2 linked regions of the Vulgatibacter sp. genome follow. The protein of the gene in region 2 interacts with the protein of the main gene of each other region in a pairwise test. Links are inferred from orthologs where the notes say so. Each region holds a gene or a part of one and is shown on either strand. Other genes may lie near its edges.

Region 1 (7,034 bases), on a different replicon or contig from region 2:
CGGGAGGAGCAGCGCCACCTTCCAGACGGCGGGCCAGCCCTCGTAGACCGGCTGCACCACGCCGGCGGGGAAGGCAGCGAGGAAGACGAGGAACCAGCCGAGGAGCAGGAAGACCATGCCGCGGCCGATCCTGCCGGAGAGGAAGGGACCTGCGAGGACGAGGGCCCCCGCCCGGAACCAGAGGCTGCGGCGGGATTGGTGCGCCTTCGCCGCGCGCTCCTTCGCCTCGCGGGCTGCGGCCTCGACCGCGGCCCGCTTGCCGAAGACGTGGACGCACTGGCCGCAGAGGTTTCCGCCTGCGGACTCCGGATCGCAGGAGGAGCAGACCGCCCTGCCGCAGCGGGAGCAGCCGCTCGCCGGTCGGATCCGCTGGGCGAGGAAGCCGGTCCAGACGACGAGCAGGAGCGCGAAGCCCCCGCCGGAGAAGGGCGCCGCAGCGCCGGGGATCGGCCCGAGGATCGCGGCGGTGAGCTGCCGCTCGAGCCGACGTGGCTCCTCGCTGCGCGCCGCCACCTTCGCCAGGTCCTCGTCGGGCAGGGGCACGTCGACCACGTACTGGTTCGCCGGCGCGCTGCCGTTCTCGGAGACCGCGTATTTCTCCACCAGGCGCCGATCGAGCTCGATCGCCCGGGTCCGGGCCGCCTGGCCGAGGGTGAAGTCGACGCGGTCGTAGTGGACCCGGGAGAGGCTGAAGTAGGCGGCGGCGATGCCGGGGTCGAGGTCGATCGCCCGGGTGTAGAGCTCCTCCGCTCCTTCCGCGTCGCCTCGGAGGAAGCGGATGTTGCCGAGGTTGATCAGCGCCGCAGGCCAGCGGGGCCTGCTCTCCAGCGCCCGCTCGTAGAGCGCCTGCGCCTCCTCGAGCTGGCCGAGGCGCTTGAGGCTCCGGGCCACCACGAAGATCGTCTCGGGATCGGCTCCGGGCTCGCGGGCGACGGCGGCCAGGCCGCGGAGCGAGCTGAAGTCGCCGGCGCGTTCCACCGCGTAGAGCGACGCGGCGCGGGTGTCGTCCCAGGCGAGGCGCGCTGCCAGGAAGCCGGCACCGGCGGGCAGGAGCGCGGCGAGGGCGAGCCAGAGGCCGAGGGCGATGCGCTCGGCGCGATCGAGGTAGAGCCAGATCGCAGCGAGCACCAGGGCCGCCACCACCAGCGGGCCGAACCCCAGGGCGATCGGCAGCGCGAGCGCGAGCAGAGCGAGGAGGCCGGTCTGCAGCCGCGAGATCCGCCGCGGGAAGAGGTGGTGGAAGTCGTGGAGGAAGCTGCGGCAGTGGGCCACCGCGAGGAAGAGGAGCGCGATGGCGCCGGCGAGGAGCAGCGCTGCGCCGAGGGCAGCGAGCAGGTCAACCACGAGGAGGCGCACGTGCCGCGGATCGCCCAGGCCCGCGGCCACGCAATCCGCGGCGATCCCGAGGATCGTGCCGAAGGCCGTCGGGTCCGCGGCGAGCTGGGTGCGGAGGAGCTGCAGATGGGTCAGAGGCAGCGAGGGGGCGAGGGCCACCGCGAGGCGCGCGCGATCGAGGGCTGCAGCAGGCGCGGAGGCCTCCAGCTTGCGGCTCTCGCGCACCGTGGCTGCGGCGAAGGCGTGGACCTCGCGGACGTCGAGCTCGACGAGGAGCCGGCGCAGCTTCGCCTCCGCCTCCGCCGCGGTGGCGGCGTCCTGCCGGAGGATCGCCTCACGGCGCGTGCGCCAGACCGCCTGCAGATCGGCGGGACCGTGCAGCGGGGGCACGATCGCACGCTCCGGTGCAGGGGCCTGTGCCGCGGGACGCTCTTCGTCGGCAGCGGGGGCCGGCGCGCCGACAGCCCCGCCAGCCTCCTCCACCAGCTGCTGCTCGAAGGCCTTCGCCCGCTCCTTCGCCGCGGAGTCGAACCACTCGTCGCCCCAGGCCTCCTCGCTCGGCTCCGCGACACCGGTAGCCTCCGCCGCCACGGGAAGGGCGGGCGTCTCCGCCACCGCCGCAGCCGCGAACAGGACCAACCAGGCTGCTGCCAGATGCGCGATGGGGCGCATGCTTCGCAAGACGACCTCTCCCCCGACTGCAGCAAGGGCTGCGATCCGGCGCATCGTAGCACGCCCGTGCGGGTTGCAAGTTCCGGGCGGTGACGCCGCGCCGGGAAGCTGCTATGGCCGCCGGCGATTCGGACCGGAGGTGTGTGGTGGAGAAGGAACTCGAGCAGACCCGGCGGCGCAGCGCCGAGGAGATCACGCGCCTCGTCGGGATCATGGCCAGGCTCCGGGCCCCCGGCGGCTGTCCGTGGGACCGGGAGCAGACCTTCGATTCGCTCAAGCCCTACCTGGTGGAGGAGGCCTACGAGGTCCTCGACGCGATGGAGGGCGACTCCAGCCGCGACCACTGCGAGGAGCTGGGCGACCTGCTCTTCCAGGTGATCTTCCACGCGGAGATCGCCAGGGAGAACGGCGACTGGGACTTCGCCGACGTGACCAGGGCCATCTCCGACAAGATCGAATACCGCCACCCCCACGTCTTCGGTGACGTCACGATCACCGACGCCGACGAGGTGAGCCGCAACTGGGTGAAGCTCAAGGCCGCGGAGAAGGCACGGAAGAAGGGCCAGCGGGTCTCGGTGATCGAGGGGGTCCCGCGCCACGCGCCGGGCCTCCTGCGCGCCGAGCGGATCACCGAGAAGGCCTCGCGGATCGGCTTCGACTGGCCGGAATTGGCTGGCGTCCGGGCCAAGGTGGACGAGGAGCTGGCGGAGCTGGACGAGGCCCTCGCCTCCGGCGATCCGAAGGCGATCGAGCACGAGCTCGGCGACGTGCTCTTCGCCCTGGCGAACCTGGCGCGCCACGCCCGCACCCCGGCGGAGGACGCGCTCCGGCTGGCGGTCGGCCGTTTCGAGCGGCGTTTCCTCTGGGTCGAGGAACGCCTCCACGAGCAGGGCTTCGGCGCGGGGCAGGTGGCGCCGCTGGAGCTGATGGACCGGCTCTGGGAGGAGGCCAAGGCCCTCGAGAAGCAGGGGGAGCTCGGCTGATTGACTGATCCATCGGTTGCCCACAGAAGCTGTGGATTGGCGGTGGGCAGGGGGACGTTTGCGCCCGGTCTTTCGGGCATTTTTCGCGCAGGCCCCCACCCTGCTGCATCTTGCAGCAGGGCGGAAGATCGGAAGATCGCGGGGGTTTCTGCTTTCGCTGGCGCCTTTTCCCACAACAGCCCCGCAGTGAATCCCCGAAACGAGGGAGGAGGCGGGCGCCCGGTGGAGAAGGTGTGCCGTACCGGCGACGTTCGGGCATTGACACCGACGTCCCGCGCCTGCTACAAGGCGCCGCTTTCCAAGGGGAAATGAGACGTGGCCAATACCAAGTCTGCAGTGAAGCGCATGCGCCAGTCGGCCGAGCGCAACGTTCGCAACAACGCGATCCGCTCGACCGTGAAGACGGCGATGAAGAAGGTCCGCGAGGCCGCCGCCAGCGGCGACTCCGCCACCGCGACCGCGCTCCTCGCCAAGGCGACCAAGACCATCGACCAGGCTGCCGCCAAGGGCATCATCAAGGGCCGTGGCGCGAGCCGGAAGGTCAGCCGTCTGGCCAAGGCCGTCAACGCCTCCAGCGCCCAGGCGTAATTTCCGACGCCTCCCGGCGTCGAACGCGAAATAGCGGGACGGCCTTGCGGCTGTACCCGCTATTCGTGTTCCTGCCCGGCCCGGCCAGGCGCCTCCCCTACTCTGCCGCCACCACCGCGCAGAGCTCGACGCTCGCGCTCTCCATCAGCCGCCCGGCGAGCCGGCGGAGCGCCTGCCTGCGCGAGGCCTCGATGCCGAGCAGATCGGCGGCGGGCAGGTAGTCCTCCCCCCCGGCGATCTCGCGAACGCAGAGGAGCTGCCCCTGCCGCAGCAGCTCCACGCGCAGCCTCGCTTCGAGGCGGTAGAGCCCCGTGTCGCGCCCGTCGGGCCCGGTGGCAGCGGGACGGGAGGCGGTGGAGAGGACGGTCCCCTCGAGGCGCGCAGGCGCCGAGGGACCGCCGGCGTGGCCCGACCGGGCCAGCGCCTCCGCCATCGCCTCGGCGAAGATCGCGCCGGCCTCCGCGTCGGTGGATCGGTTCGCGAAGACCGGCACGTGGACCTGGCCGACGCCGTCGGGGAGGCCGGGGCCACCGACGGCGAAACGATAGCCGCAGCCGGCGAGCGCGGCAGCGAGGGCCACCGCGCCCAGGAGCCCGCGCCTCACCCGCTCACCACGAAGTTGCAGAGGCGGCCCTTCACGAAGACGAACTTTCGCAGCTGCTTGCCCGCCAGGTGCGGCAGCACCTTCTCGTCGGCCTCCGCCGCCGCCTTCACCTCGTCCTCGCCCGCGTCGATCGCCACCTCGACCTCGCCGCGGAGCTTGCCGTTCACCTGCACGGCGTACTTCACGGTGTCGTCGACGGTGAGCGCCGGATCGTAGTGGGGCCAGCGCTGCGCCTGCAGCGAGGCGGTGGCGCCGTAGGCCTCGGCGATCTCGTCGGCGAGGTGCGGCGCGATCGGCGAGAGCATCGCCGCGAGCAGGCGCACCGCCTCCGCCATCGCCGCCTTCTCGGCGTCGGTCTGCACGTCGATGGGGCCGATGAAGTTGGCGAGCTCCATCGCCCGGGCGATCGCGGTGTTGAAGGAGACGCGCTCGATGTCCTCGGTGACGCGCTTGAGCGCCTTGTGGGCGGCGCGCCGGATCTCGAGCGCCCTCCCCTCGAAGGGCCCGTCGTATTGCACCCCGGCGTGCCGGTGGTTGCCGGCGGCGATCCGCCAGACGCGGTGGAGGAAGCGGGCGCAGCCCTCCACCTGCTCGTCGGACCAGTCGATGTCCTTGTCCGGCGGGCCGGCGAAGGAGACGAAGGTCCGCGCCGCGTCGGCTCCGTGCCGCTCGATGATCGAGGCGGGGGTGACGACGTTGCCCCAGCGCTTCGACATCTTCCTGCCGTCGGGGCCGTTGACGATGCCCTGGGTGATCAGGCGGCGGACCGGCTCCTCCATCGGCGTCAGGCCCAGCTCGTTCATGAGCATGGTCCAGAAGCGGAAGTAGAGCAGGTGCATCGTGGAGTGCTCGGGACCACCCACGTAGACGTCCACCGGCAGCCAGCGGTCGGCCATCTCCCGGGAGAAGGGGAGCTGGTCGTTCTGCGGATCGACGTAGCGGGCGTAGTACCAGGTGGAGTCGACGAAGGTGTCCATCGTCTCCGCCTCCCGGCGCGCCGGACCGCCGCAGGTCGGGCAGGTGGTGTTGATGAACGCAGGCACCTTCGCCAGCGGCGGCTCGCCCTTGCCGGTGAGCACCTCGGCGACGTCGATGTCGGGCATGCGCACCGGCAGCTGGTCGTAGGGGACGGGGATCCCCTCCTCGTTCGGATCGCACTGCAGGCAGTAGACGATCGGGATCGGCGTGCCCCAGTAGCGCTGTCGGGAGATGCCCCAGTCGCGCTGCCGGTAGGTGACGGTGGGGCCGCCGAAGCCGCCCTCCTTCGCCTTCGCGCCGATCGCCTTGCGGGCCTGCGCCGAGGTCATCCCGTCGAAGCCGTCGCTCCCCTCGAGGAGGCCGTCCTCGGTGAAGGCCTCGGTGGGATCGGCGGGGAGCCGGTCGGCGCCCACCGGCTGGATCACCTGGCGGATCGGCAGGCCGTATTTCCTGGCGAACTCGAAGTCCCGCTGATCGTGGGCGGGCACGCTCATCACCGCGCCGGTGCCGTAGTCGGAGACCACGAAGTTGGCAGCCCAGATCGGCAGCTCCGCGCCGGTGAAGGGATGGATCGCCCTGGCGCCGGTGTCGACGCCTTCCTTCTCGAGTTCCTCCTCGCGCCCCTTCGCCGCGGCCTTGCGGGCCTGCTCGGTCGCGAAGGCGCGCACGCCCTCCTTGCGGTCCTCGGGTACGATGCGCTCGAGGAGCGGATGATCGGGGGCGACCACGACGTAGGTGCAGCCGAAGATGGTGTCCGAGCGGGTGGTGAAGACGGTAATCTTCTCGTCGGCGCCGGCGACGCCGAAGACCAGCTCGGTCCCCTCGCTCTTGCCGATCCAGTTGCGCTGCTTCTTCACCACCTCGTCCGGCCACTCGTTCAGCGTGTCGAGGTTCTGCAGCAGCCGCTCGGAGTAGTGGGTGATCCGGAAGGCCCACTCCGGCATCTTGCGGATCACCACCGGATCGCCGGAGCGCTCGCAGAGGCCGTCCTTCACCTGCTCGTTGGCGATCACCGTGTTGCAGCCCGGGCACCAGTTGACCGAGGCGTGGCGCTTGTAGACCAGCCCCATCTCCCGGAACTTGAGGAAGAACCACTGGTTCCACCGGTAGTACTCGGGGTGCGAGGTGTTGATCTCGCGGGACCAGTCGTAGCTGAAGCCGATCCGCTTCATCTCCGCCTTGAAGGAGGCGACGTTCTCCTTGGTGCGGTCGGCGGGGTGGCGCTTGTCCTTGATCGCCGCGTTCTCCGCAGGCAGGCCGAGGGCGTCCCAGCCCATCGGGTGGAGCACGTCGAAGCCGTGCATCCGGGCGAAGCGGGCGATCACGTCGCCGATGAGGTAGTTGCGGACGTGGCCCATGTGCATGGCGCCCGACGGGTAGGGGAACATCTCGAGCACGAACTTCTTCGGAAGGTCGCCGCGCTGCCCTGCGGCGAAGAGGTTCTCCCGCTCCCAGCGGTCCTGCCATTTCGGCTCGATTGCCCTGGGCTCGTAGCGCTCCTGCATGACGGTATGGCTCCTGTCGGCCCCGCGCGCGCGGCGCTTCGGGGCTCTCTCGATGCGATGCCCGCGCACGGCCGCAACCGGCCGCGCAAATCGGGCGGACTCTAGCAAAATCGGTGTGGGTCGGTGGCCGCTTCTCCGGCCTTCCGGCGGGTCCCGCGCCCGGGGCCCTGCTGCCCTACGCGGTACGCAGGCAGCCGAGAAGTCGCCTCCACTCCTGCTGCACGGGGCGGCGGGAGGAGGCGTTCGTCACGGCTGCTGCAGGGGTCGGGTTCATGGATGGATCATAGGTGCCTGCGATCGATCCTGTCGAGGCCCCGCGCGCAGGACGAATCCGGACGCCCCGGTCGTTCTCGGGGCAATCCGGCACCG
Region 2 (6,897 bases):
CTGCAGCGGATGCTGGTCGACGCCGGCACGATCCTCGCCTCGATTTCCCCGCTGCAGGACCGGGTGGAGCGGGCGCTGCGGCGCTCGGTGCACACGCTGGGCCCCACGGCGATCTTCTGGCGCAGCGAGCGCCCCTTCGTCCCGGAGGCCTTCGCGCAGCGCGAGGGCATGGCGCCTCCCACGGGGCTGCGCCTCGCCGAGCTCGCAGGAGCGGGCCCGCCCGAAGGGCTGGAGCAGCGCTGCGAGGGGGCCTCCTGTTGGCTGCGCCTGCCCGTGGGCACCTCGAGCTTCAACCCCGCTGGCGTCCTCGCGGTGGAGGCGACGACCGCCCGCCGCTATTTCGACCCCTCCGAGACGCAAGCGGTCGAGGCGCTGGGCAGCCGCCTCGCCCTCGAGTGCGAGAGGGACCGGCTCCTCGGCGAATCGGAGCGCCTCTACCGCGACGCGCAGGAGGCGGTACGGGTCCGGGACGAATTCCTCTCCGTCGCCTCGCATGAGCTGAAGACGCCGCTCACGCCCCTTGCCACGCGCCTGCAGATGCTCCAGCGCCGGGTGCGCGCCGGCCTGCCGGTGGACGAAGCCGCCATCGAACGGGCCCAGGCAAGCCTCGGGCGCCTCGCCTGGCTGATCAACGATCTGCTCGACGTGACCCGGATCCAGGCGGGCACGATGGAGATGCAGCAGCGGCCCATCTCTCTCACCCGGATCGCCGAGAACGCCGTGGCCGCCACCGCGCCGCGGGATTCCGGGCGGATCCGCTTCGAGGCCGCGGGGGAGGTGCTGGTGCAGGGTGATCCCAACCGCCTCGAGCAGGTGGTCTCCAACCTGGTCGACAACGCGCTCAAATACAGCAGCGGCGAGGTGGTCGTCGCCATCCGGAACGAAGGGACGCAGGCCCACCTCACCGTGAGCGACCACGGCATCGGCATCCCAGCGGAGCAGCTCGAGCAGCTCTTCGAGCGCTTCTTCCGGGCGAGGAACGCGTCGTCTGCCTCCTACGGCGGGCTCGGCCTCGGGCTCTACATCGTGCGCGACATCGTGGAGCGGCATGGGGGCAGGATCTGGGCCGAGAGCGCCGAGGGCAGGGGCGCCACCTTCCACGTCTCCCTGCCGGTGCTCCATGCGGCGGCGTTCCAGACGGAGAAGGAGGCACGGGGCGCACGCCAGCTGCATTGAGCGGGGCTGGTCGCGTGTAAGGCGCGACGCCGTGGAGCGTCTTCCCGAGCGAGGCAAGGGCAGAGGGGACGGAATCAGCCGCCCCGAGGAACCCCGCCCCCGGAGAACGACATGGACTGCAACTGCTCCCCCTGCACCTGCAACCCCTGCAACTGCAACGCTGGCGCCTCGAAGACCGCTTCCTGCACCTGCGTGCCCTCGTGCAGCTGCGCCCCCGCCTGCAAGTGCGGCGAGCGGGCGGCGCGCTCGTGCTGCTGCAGCTGAAGCCGAAACCGCCTCCGGCCCGGCCCGCTCCGTGGGGCCGGGCAGGCCGGCGACGGCGATGTCGCTCCGCGGCGAGGGAGCCGAGTCGTCAGCGCCGGACGCGGAAGTCCGAGAACTCCGCCCGGGCGGGAGACCAGTTGGCCTCCACCTCGTCGACCCGTGCGCCGACAGGGCCCTGCCTGCACCAGGCGACGAAGTCCTCGACCTGCGGCCTGGGGCCCTCGACCACCGCTTCCACCGCCCCGTCGCCGGTGTTGCGCACCCATCCGAGGAGGCCGCGCTCCTCCGCTGCCCGCTGCGCGCTGGCCCGGTAGAAGACGCCCTGCACCCTGCCGATGATCTTGAGCTCGACGCGCACCATCTCAGCCTCCGAGCATCTCCACGAATCCCGCCTCGTCGACGACGGCGACACCGAGCTCCTGCGCCTTCTTGCGCTTGGAGCCCGCGTCCGCTCCGGCGACGACGAGGTCGGTCTTCTTCGACACCGAGCCCGAGACCTTGCCGCCGCGCCGCTCGATCTCCGCCTTGGCCTGATCGCGGCTAAAGGCGGCGAGGGTGCCGGTGAGCACCACCGTCTTGCCGGCGAAGGCGCCGCCGGTCTGCACCGCCGCCTCGGGCTGCGGCTCGACGCCGACCTCGAGGAGGTGGCGGATCACCTCCCGGTTCTCCTCGCGATCGAAGAACTGCCGGATCCAGGAGGCGCGCGTGGGCCCGACACCGGGCAGGAGCTCGAGCTCCGCCTTGTCCGCGCGCACCAGCGCGTCGACGGCGGGGTAGCGCTTCGCGAGGACCGCGGCAAACGCCTCGTTGACGCCGCGAATGCCGAGCGCGTTGTAGAAGCGCCGCAGGGGAACGTGCTTGCTGCGCTCGACGCCGTCGGCCAGCTTCTGCCCGACCTTCGGCCCGATCTTGTAGGTCTCCTCACCGACCACCCGGTCGAGGTTGGACCAATCCTCCGCGCCGAGGCGGTAGATGTCGGCGAAGTCGCGGACGTGGCCCTTCTCGACGAGCTGCTCCACCAGCTCGTTGCCGAGCCCCTCGATGTCCATCGCGCGTCGCGAGACGAAGTGGCGCAGCCTTTCCTTCAGCTGGGCGGGGCACGCGCTGTTGGTGCAGCGCCAGGCCGCAGCGAGCTTCACCGACTTGCCGGATTCGTCCTCTTCGAGGACCTCCCGCGTCACCTCGGCGCCGCAGGCGGGGCAGGTCTTCGGGAACTCGAACGGCTCCTCCCGCCCGGTCCGCACCTCGACGACGACCTTGACCACCTCGGGGATCACGTCGCCCGCCCGGCGCACGACCACGCGATCGCCGACGCGCACGTCCTTGCGCCGGAGCTCGTCCTCGTTGTGCAGCGTGGCGCGCGCCACCATCACGCCGCCGACGCGGACCGGGACGAGGTGCGCCACCGGCGTGAGGACCCCCGTGCGTCCCACCTGCACGTCGATCTTCTCGACGCGGGTGGTCTCCTCCTCCGGGGGAAATTTGTAGGCGACTGCCCAGCGCGGGCTCTTCGAGACCTGGCCCAGGCGCGCCCGGAGATCTTCGTCGTCGACCTTCACCACCACGCCGTCGACCTCGTAGGGCAGCTCGTGGCGCTGCTCGAGGATCGACTTCCAGTAGCTCTTCAGCTCCTCGACGCCGGAGGCGATGCGCCAGGCGCCGCTCTCCTTGAAGCCGAGCGCTGCGAGGCGGCGGAGCTTCTCCTCGTGGCACGCGAAGGCCTCGGTGCTCTCGCCCACCTCGTAGGCGAAGAAGGTGAGCGGCCGGCTCGCGGTGATCTTCGGATCGAGCTGGCGCAGCGATCCGGCCGCGGCGTTGCGCGGGTTGGCGAAGACCTTCTCCCCCGCCTCCTCCTGCCGCCGGTTGAGCGCCGCGAAGTCCCTCTTGAACATCACCACCTCGCCCCGGACCTCGAGGCGGGCGGGGGCGGTGCCGTGGAGGCGGAGCGGAACGGAGCGGATCGTACGCAGGTTGCCGGTCACGTCCTCCCCGACCTCCCCGTCGCCGCGGGTCGAGCCCTGGACGAAGCGCCCCTCCTCGTAGATCAGCTCTACGGCGAGGCCGTCGAATTTCGGCTCGCAGGTGTAGCGGATCGGCTGCCCCTCACCGAGGTCGAGGCGCCGCCGCAGCCCCGCGTCGAAATCTTCCAGCTCGCCCTCGTCGAAGACGTTGGCCAGGGAGAGCATCGGCCTGCGGTGGACCACCTTCGCGAAGCCGGGCGCCGGCGCGCCGCCCACCCGCTGCGTCGGCGAGTCGGGGGTGCGCAGCTCGGGATGCGCCGCTTCCAGCTCCTGCAGCTCGCGGGAGAGCTTGTCGTAGGCCGCGTCGGAAATGATCGGCTGGTCGAGAACGTAGTACCGGTGATCGTGGTCGCGGATCTCCTCCCGGAGCTCCTCCACTCGCCGGCTGACCTCGGGGCTGCTGCTCTTTGCGGCCATGCGGGCGGAACCTACACCACGAAGATCCCGTTCGCACCACCGTCCTTGACAGCGATCGGACGCGACTATAGCTTCCGCCTTGTTTCATCCCCCCATAGCGCGCAAACCGCTCCCCCCCGCTGCTTCGAGCGCGGGAAAACGTGATTGCTGCCACGGCCGATATGGCACGTACGCCTCGCTCCGCCATGCGGAAGGGGCACCGTCGGGGATCCTGCCCATCCCGCCCTCGACGTCGCGGGCCACCCGGTTCTTCCCATTCCGACTGCACGACGAAACGCAGACCGACGAGACGAAACAGTGACCGATCGTTCCTCCGAAGCTCCCGCACGTGCGCCGCGGGCCCGCAGGGCCGCCGCTGCGAAGGATGAGGCTGCGACCACCACCTCCCGCCGCCGTGCCGCTGCCCCTGCAGCGGCGCCCGCCGTCGTCGAGGGCGAGGCCGCCGCCGCAGAGACCACCGCAGAGGTCCAGGCCCCGGCGAAGCCCCGCCGCACCCGCAAGCCGGCTGCAGCCGCTGCGGCGGCGGAGGCCGCACCCGTCGCTGCCGGGCCTGCTGCAGAAGCGCCTGCGCCGATCGCGGCGGAGACCGTGGAGGCGACGCCGGCACCTGTCCCTGGGGCCGCGGCTCCCGCTCCGGCGCCCGCTCCCGCTCCCGCGGAAATCGAGCCGCTCGTCGTTGCCGAGCCCGTGTCGGCGGAGCGCCGCGAGGCGCAGGCCGGCGCGGCGCGGGCCGAGCAGCGTCCCGAGCGTCGCGAGGCACGGCAGCAGCGCGGACCGAAGCCCGTGATCCCCGCGCCGACCTCCACCGCGGTGGGGGTCCCCGAGCGGCGGGGACGCCGCGGCGAGCGCGGCAGGCGCGGGGAGCGCGGCGAACGTCCCCAGGTCGTCTACGACATCGAGGAGGACGAGGCAGCAGCTGCCGAGGCTGCCGAGGAGCTCACCGGCGACGAGGTGGTGATCAACCTCACCGAGCTCAAGCGCCTCAAGACGGCGCAGCTCGCGCGCATGGCGCAGGACCTCGGCGTCGAGGCGCCGGGCGGCATGCGCAAGCAGGACCTCATCTTCGAGATCCTCCAGGCGCAGGCGGTCAAGCGGGGCCGCGTCTACGGCGAGGGCACCCTCGAGGTGCTGCCCGACGGCTTCGGCTTCCTCCGCTCGCCCGATTTTTCCTACCTGCCCGGTCCCGACGACATCTACGTGTCGCCCTCGCAGATCCGCCGCTTCAACCTGCGGACCGGCGACACGATCAGCGGCCAGGTGCGCCAGCCCAAGGAAGGCGAGCGCTACTTCGCGCTGCTCAAGGTCGAGTCGATCAACTACGCGGCGCCCGAGGAGAACGCGCAGAAGGTCCTCTTCGACAACCTCACGCCGCTCTATCCGAACGAGAAGCTCCACCTCGAGCACGAGCAGGCCGAGGTGACCACGCGGATCATCGACCTGCTCGTGCCGATCGGTAAGGGCCAGCGCTGCCTCATCGTGGCGCCGCCCCGCGCCGGCAAGACGGTGCTGCTGCAGAACATCGCCCACGCGATCACCTCGAACCACGCCGACGTGCACCTCATCGTGCTGCTCATCGACGAGCGGCCCGAGGAAGTGACCGACATGGAGCGGACGGTGAAGGGCGAGGTGATCAGCTCGACCTTCGACGAGCCGGCGACCCGCCACGTGGCGGTGGCCGAGATGGTGATCGAGAAGGCCAAGCGCCTCGCCGAGAACGGCAAGGACGTGGTGATCCTCCTCGACTCGATCACGCGCCTGGCCCGCGCCTACAACGCGGTGGTGCCGCCCTCCGGCAAGATCCTCTCCGGTGGCGTGGACTCCAACGCCCTCCACAAGCCCAAGCGCTTCTTCGGCGCGGCCCGCAACATCGAGGAGGGCGGCTCGCTCACGATCATCGGCACCGCGCTCGTCGACACCGGATCGCGCATGGACGAGGTGATCTTCGAGGAGTTCAAGGGCACCGGCAACTCGGAGATCGTCCTCGACCGCAAGCTGATGGAGAAGCGGATCTTCCCGACCCTCGACATCAACAAGTCGGGCACCCGCAAGGAAGAGCTCCTCATGGACCAGATGACCCTGAACCGGGTCTGGGTCCTCCGGCAGCTCCTCCACCCGCTCTCCCCGATCGACTCGATGGAGTTCCTGCTTTCGAAGGTGCGCGGCACCACGTCGAACAAGGAATTCCTCGACTCGATGGCCCGCTGACCGCCCGGGCTGGCGAGGGCTTCGGGGGCGGGGATGATTTCCCGCCCCCGAACGGTTTGACGCACTACCTGTCGTCGGGCATAAGACGGCGACTTTTCCCACCGGTCCACTGCGCATGGTGCGCGGTGCAAGCGTGGGTGTTCGGAGTGAGCCATGAAGGAAGGCATCCACCCCAAGTACGAGCAGGCGACCATCACGTGCGCCTGTGGCGCCAACTACGAGACCCGGTCCACCGCCGGCTCGTTCCAGGTCGAAGTCTGCGCCGCCTGCCACCCGTTCTACACGGGCACCCAGAAGCTCATCGACACGCAGGGCCGCGTCGAGCGCTTCCGCAACAAGTACGGCCGGAAGGCGTAGGGCGCGAAGCCTTTCACCGACGGTACGAAGAAGGGGCGCGCGCAAGTGCGCCTTTTCTGTTTTGCGGGCCGCGAGGCCCTCTCGGAGTCGACGTGAAGCGGATCAGGCGGCTCATGCCCCTCTTCCTCGCCGAGGCGGCGAGGCCCTACATCGGCGGGCAGGCGGTTCTCGAGGGCGTGATGATGCGTTCGCCCGGCTCCTTCGTGGTGGCGGTGCGGCGCCCCGACGGCGAGATCGCCGTGCGGGCGGAGCCCTGGGACAACGTCTTCACCCGCTACCGGCTCTTCCGCCTGCCGCTCCTGCGGGGCGCGGTGGTGCTGATCGAGAGCCTCTGGAACGGTTTTGCCGCCCTCAACTTCTCGGCGGAGCACGCAGCCCCCGAGGAGGAGAAGGGCAAGCCGGTGGAGAAGCCCTCGCAGCTGGCGATGGCCGGCACCCTGGCGCTCTCGCTCGTGCT

Evidence for each region.
Region 1: the proteins of ligA (region 2) and leuS interact in binary tests that used the Escherichia coli proteins (3 or more experiments, as listed by UniProt). The link is inferred for Vulgatibacter sp. from one-to-one orthologs.

Annotation. Positions count from the first base shown.
Region 1 is NZ_JAWLCN010000015.1:12,880-19,913, reverse strand. Bases 3,923-6,970 are described here. They hold leuS (leucine--tRNA ligase), read right to left. Parts: upstream 6,666-6,970; coding sequence 4,179-6,665; downstream 3,923-4,178. Other genes in these bases: lptE (LPS assembly lipoprotein LptE), read right to left, coding at 3,923-4,182. In the rest of the region: ACESMR_RS22515 (tetratricopeptide repeat protein), read right to left, coding at 1-1,974; mazG (nucleoside triphosphate pyrophosphohydrolase), read left to right, coding at 2,154-2,990; rpsT (30S ribosomal protein S20), read left to right, coding at 3,306-3,578; more of lptE, read right to left, coding at 3,676-3,922.
Region 2 is NZ_JAWLCN010000002.1:295,657-302,553, reverse strand. The notes cover bases 1,341-4,251. They hold ligA (NAD-dependent DNA ligase LigA), read right to left. Parts: upstream 3,879-4,251; coding sequence 1,803-3,878; downstream 1,341-1,802. Other genes in these bases: rho (transcription termination factor Rho), read left to right, coding at 4,176-4,251; ACESMR_RS05170 (acylphosphatase), read right to left, coding at 1,529-1,801. In the rest of the region: ACESMR_RS05175 (ATP-binding protein), read left to right, coding at 1-1,176; more of rho, read left to right, coding at 4,252-6,083; rpmE (50S ribosomal protein L31), read left to right, coding at 6,237-6,440; ACESMR_RS05150 (DUF1385 domain-containing protein), read left to right, coding at 6,533-6,897. UniProt on the Escherichia coli protein: DNA ligase that catalyzes the formation of phosphodiester linkages between 5'-phosphoryl and 3'-hydroxyl groups in double-stranded DNA using NAD as a coenzyme and as the energy source for the reaction.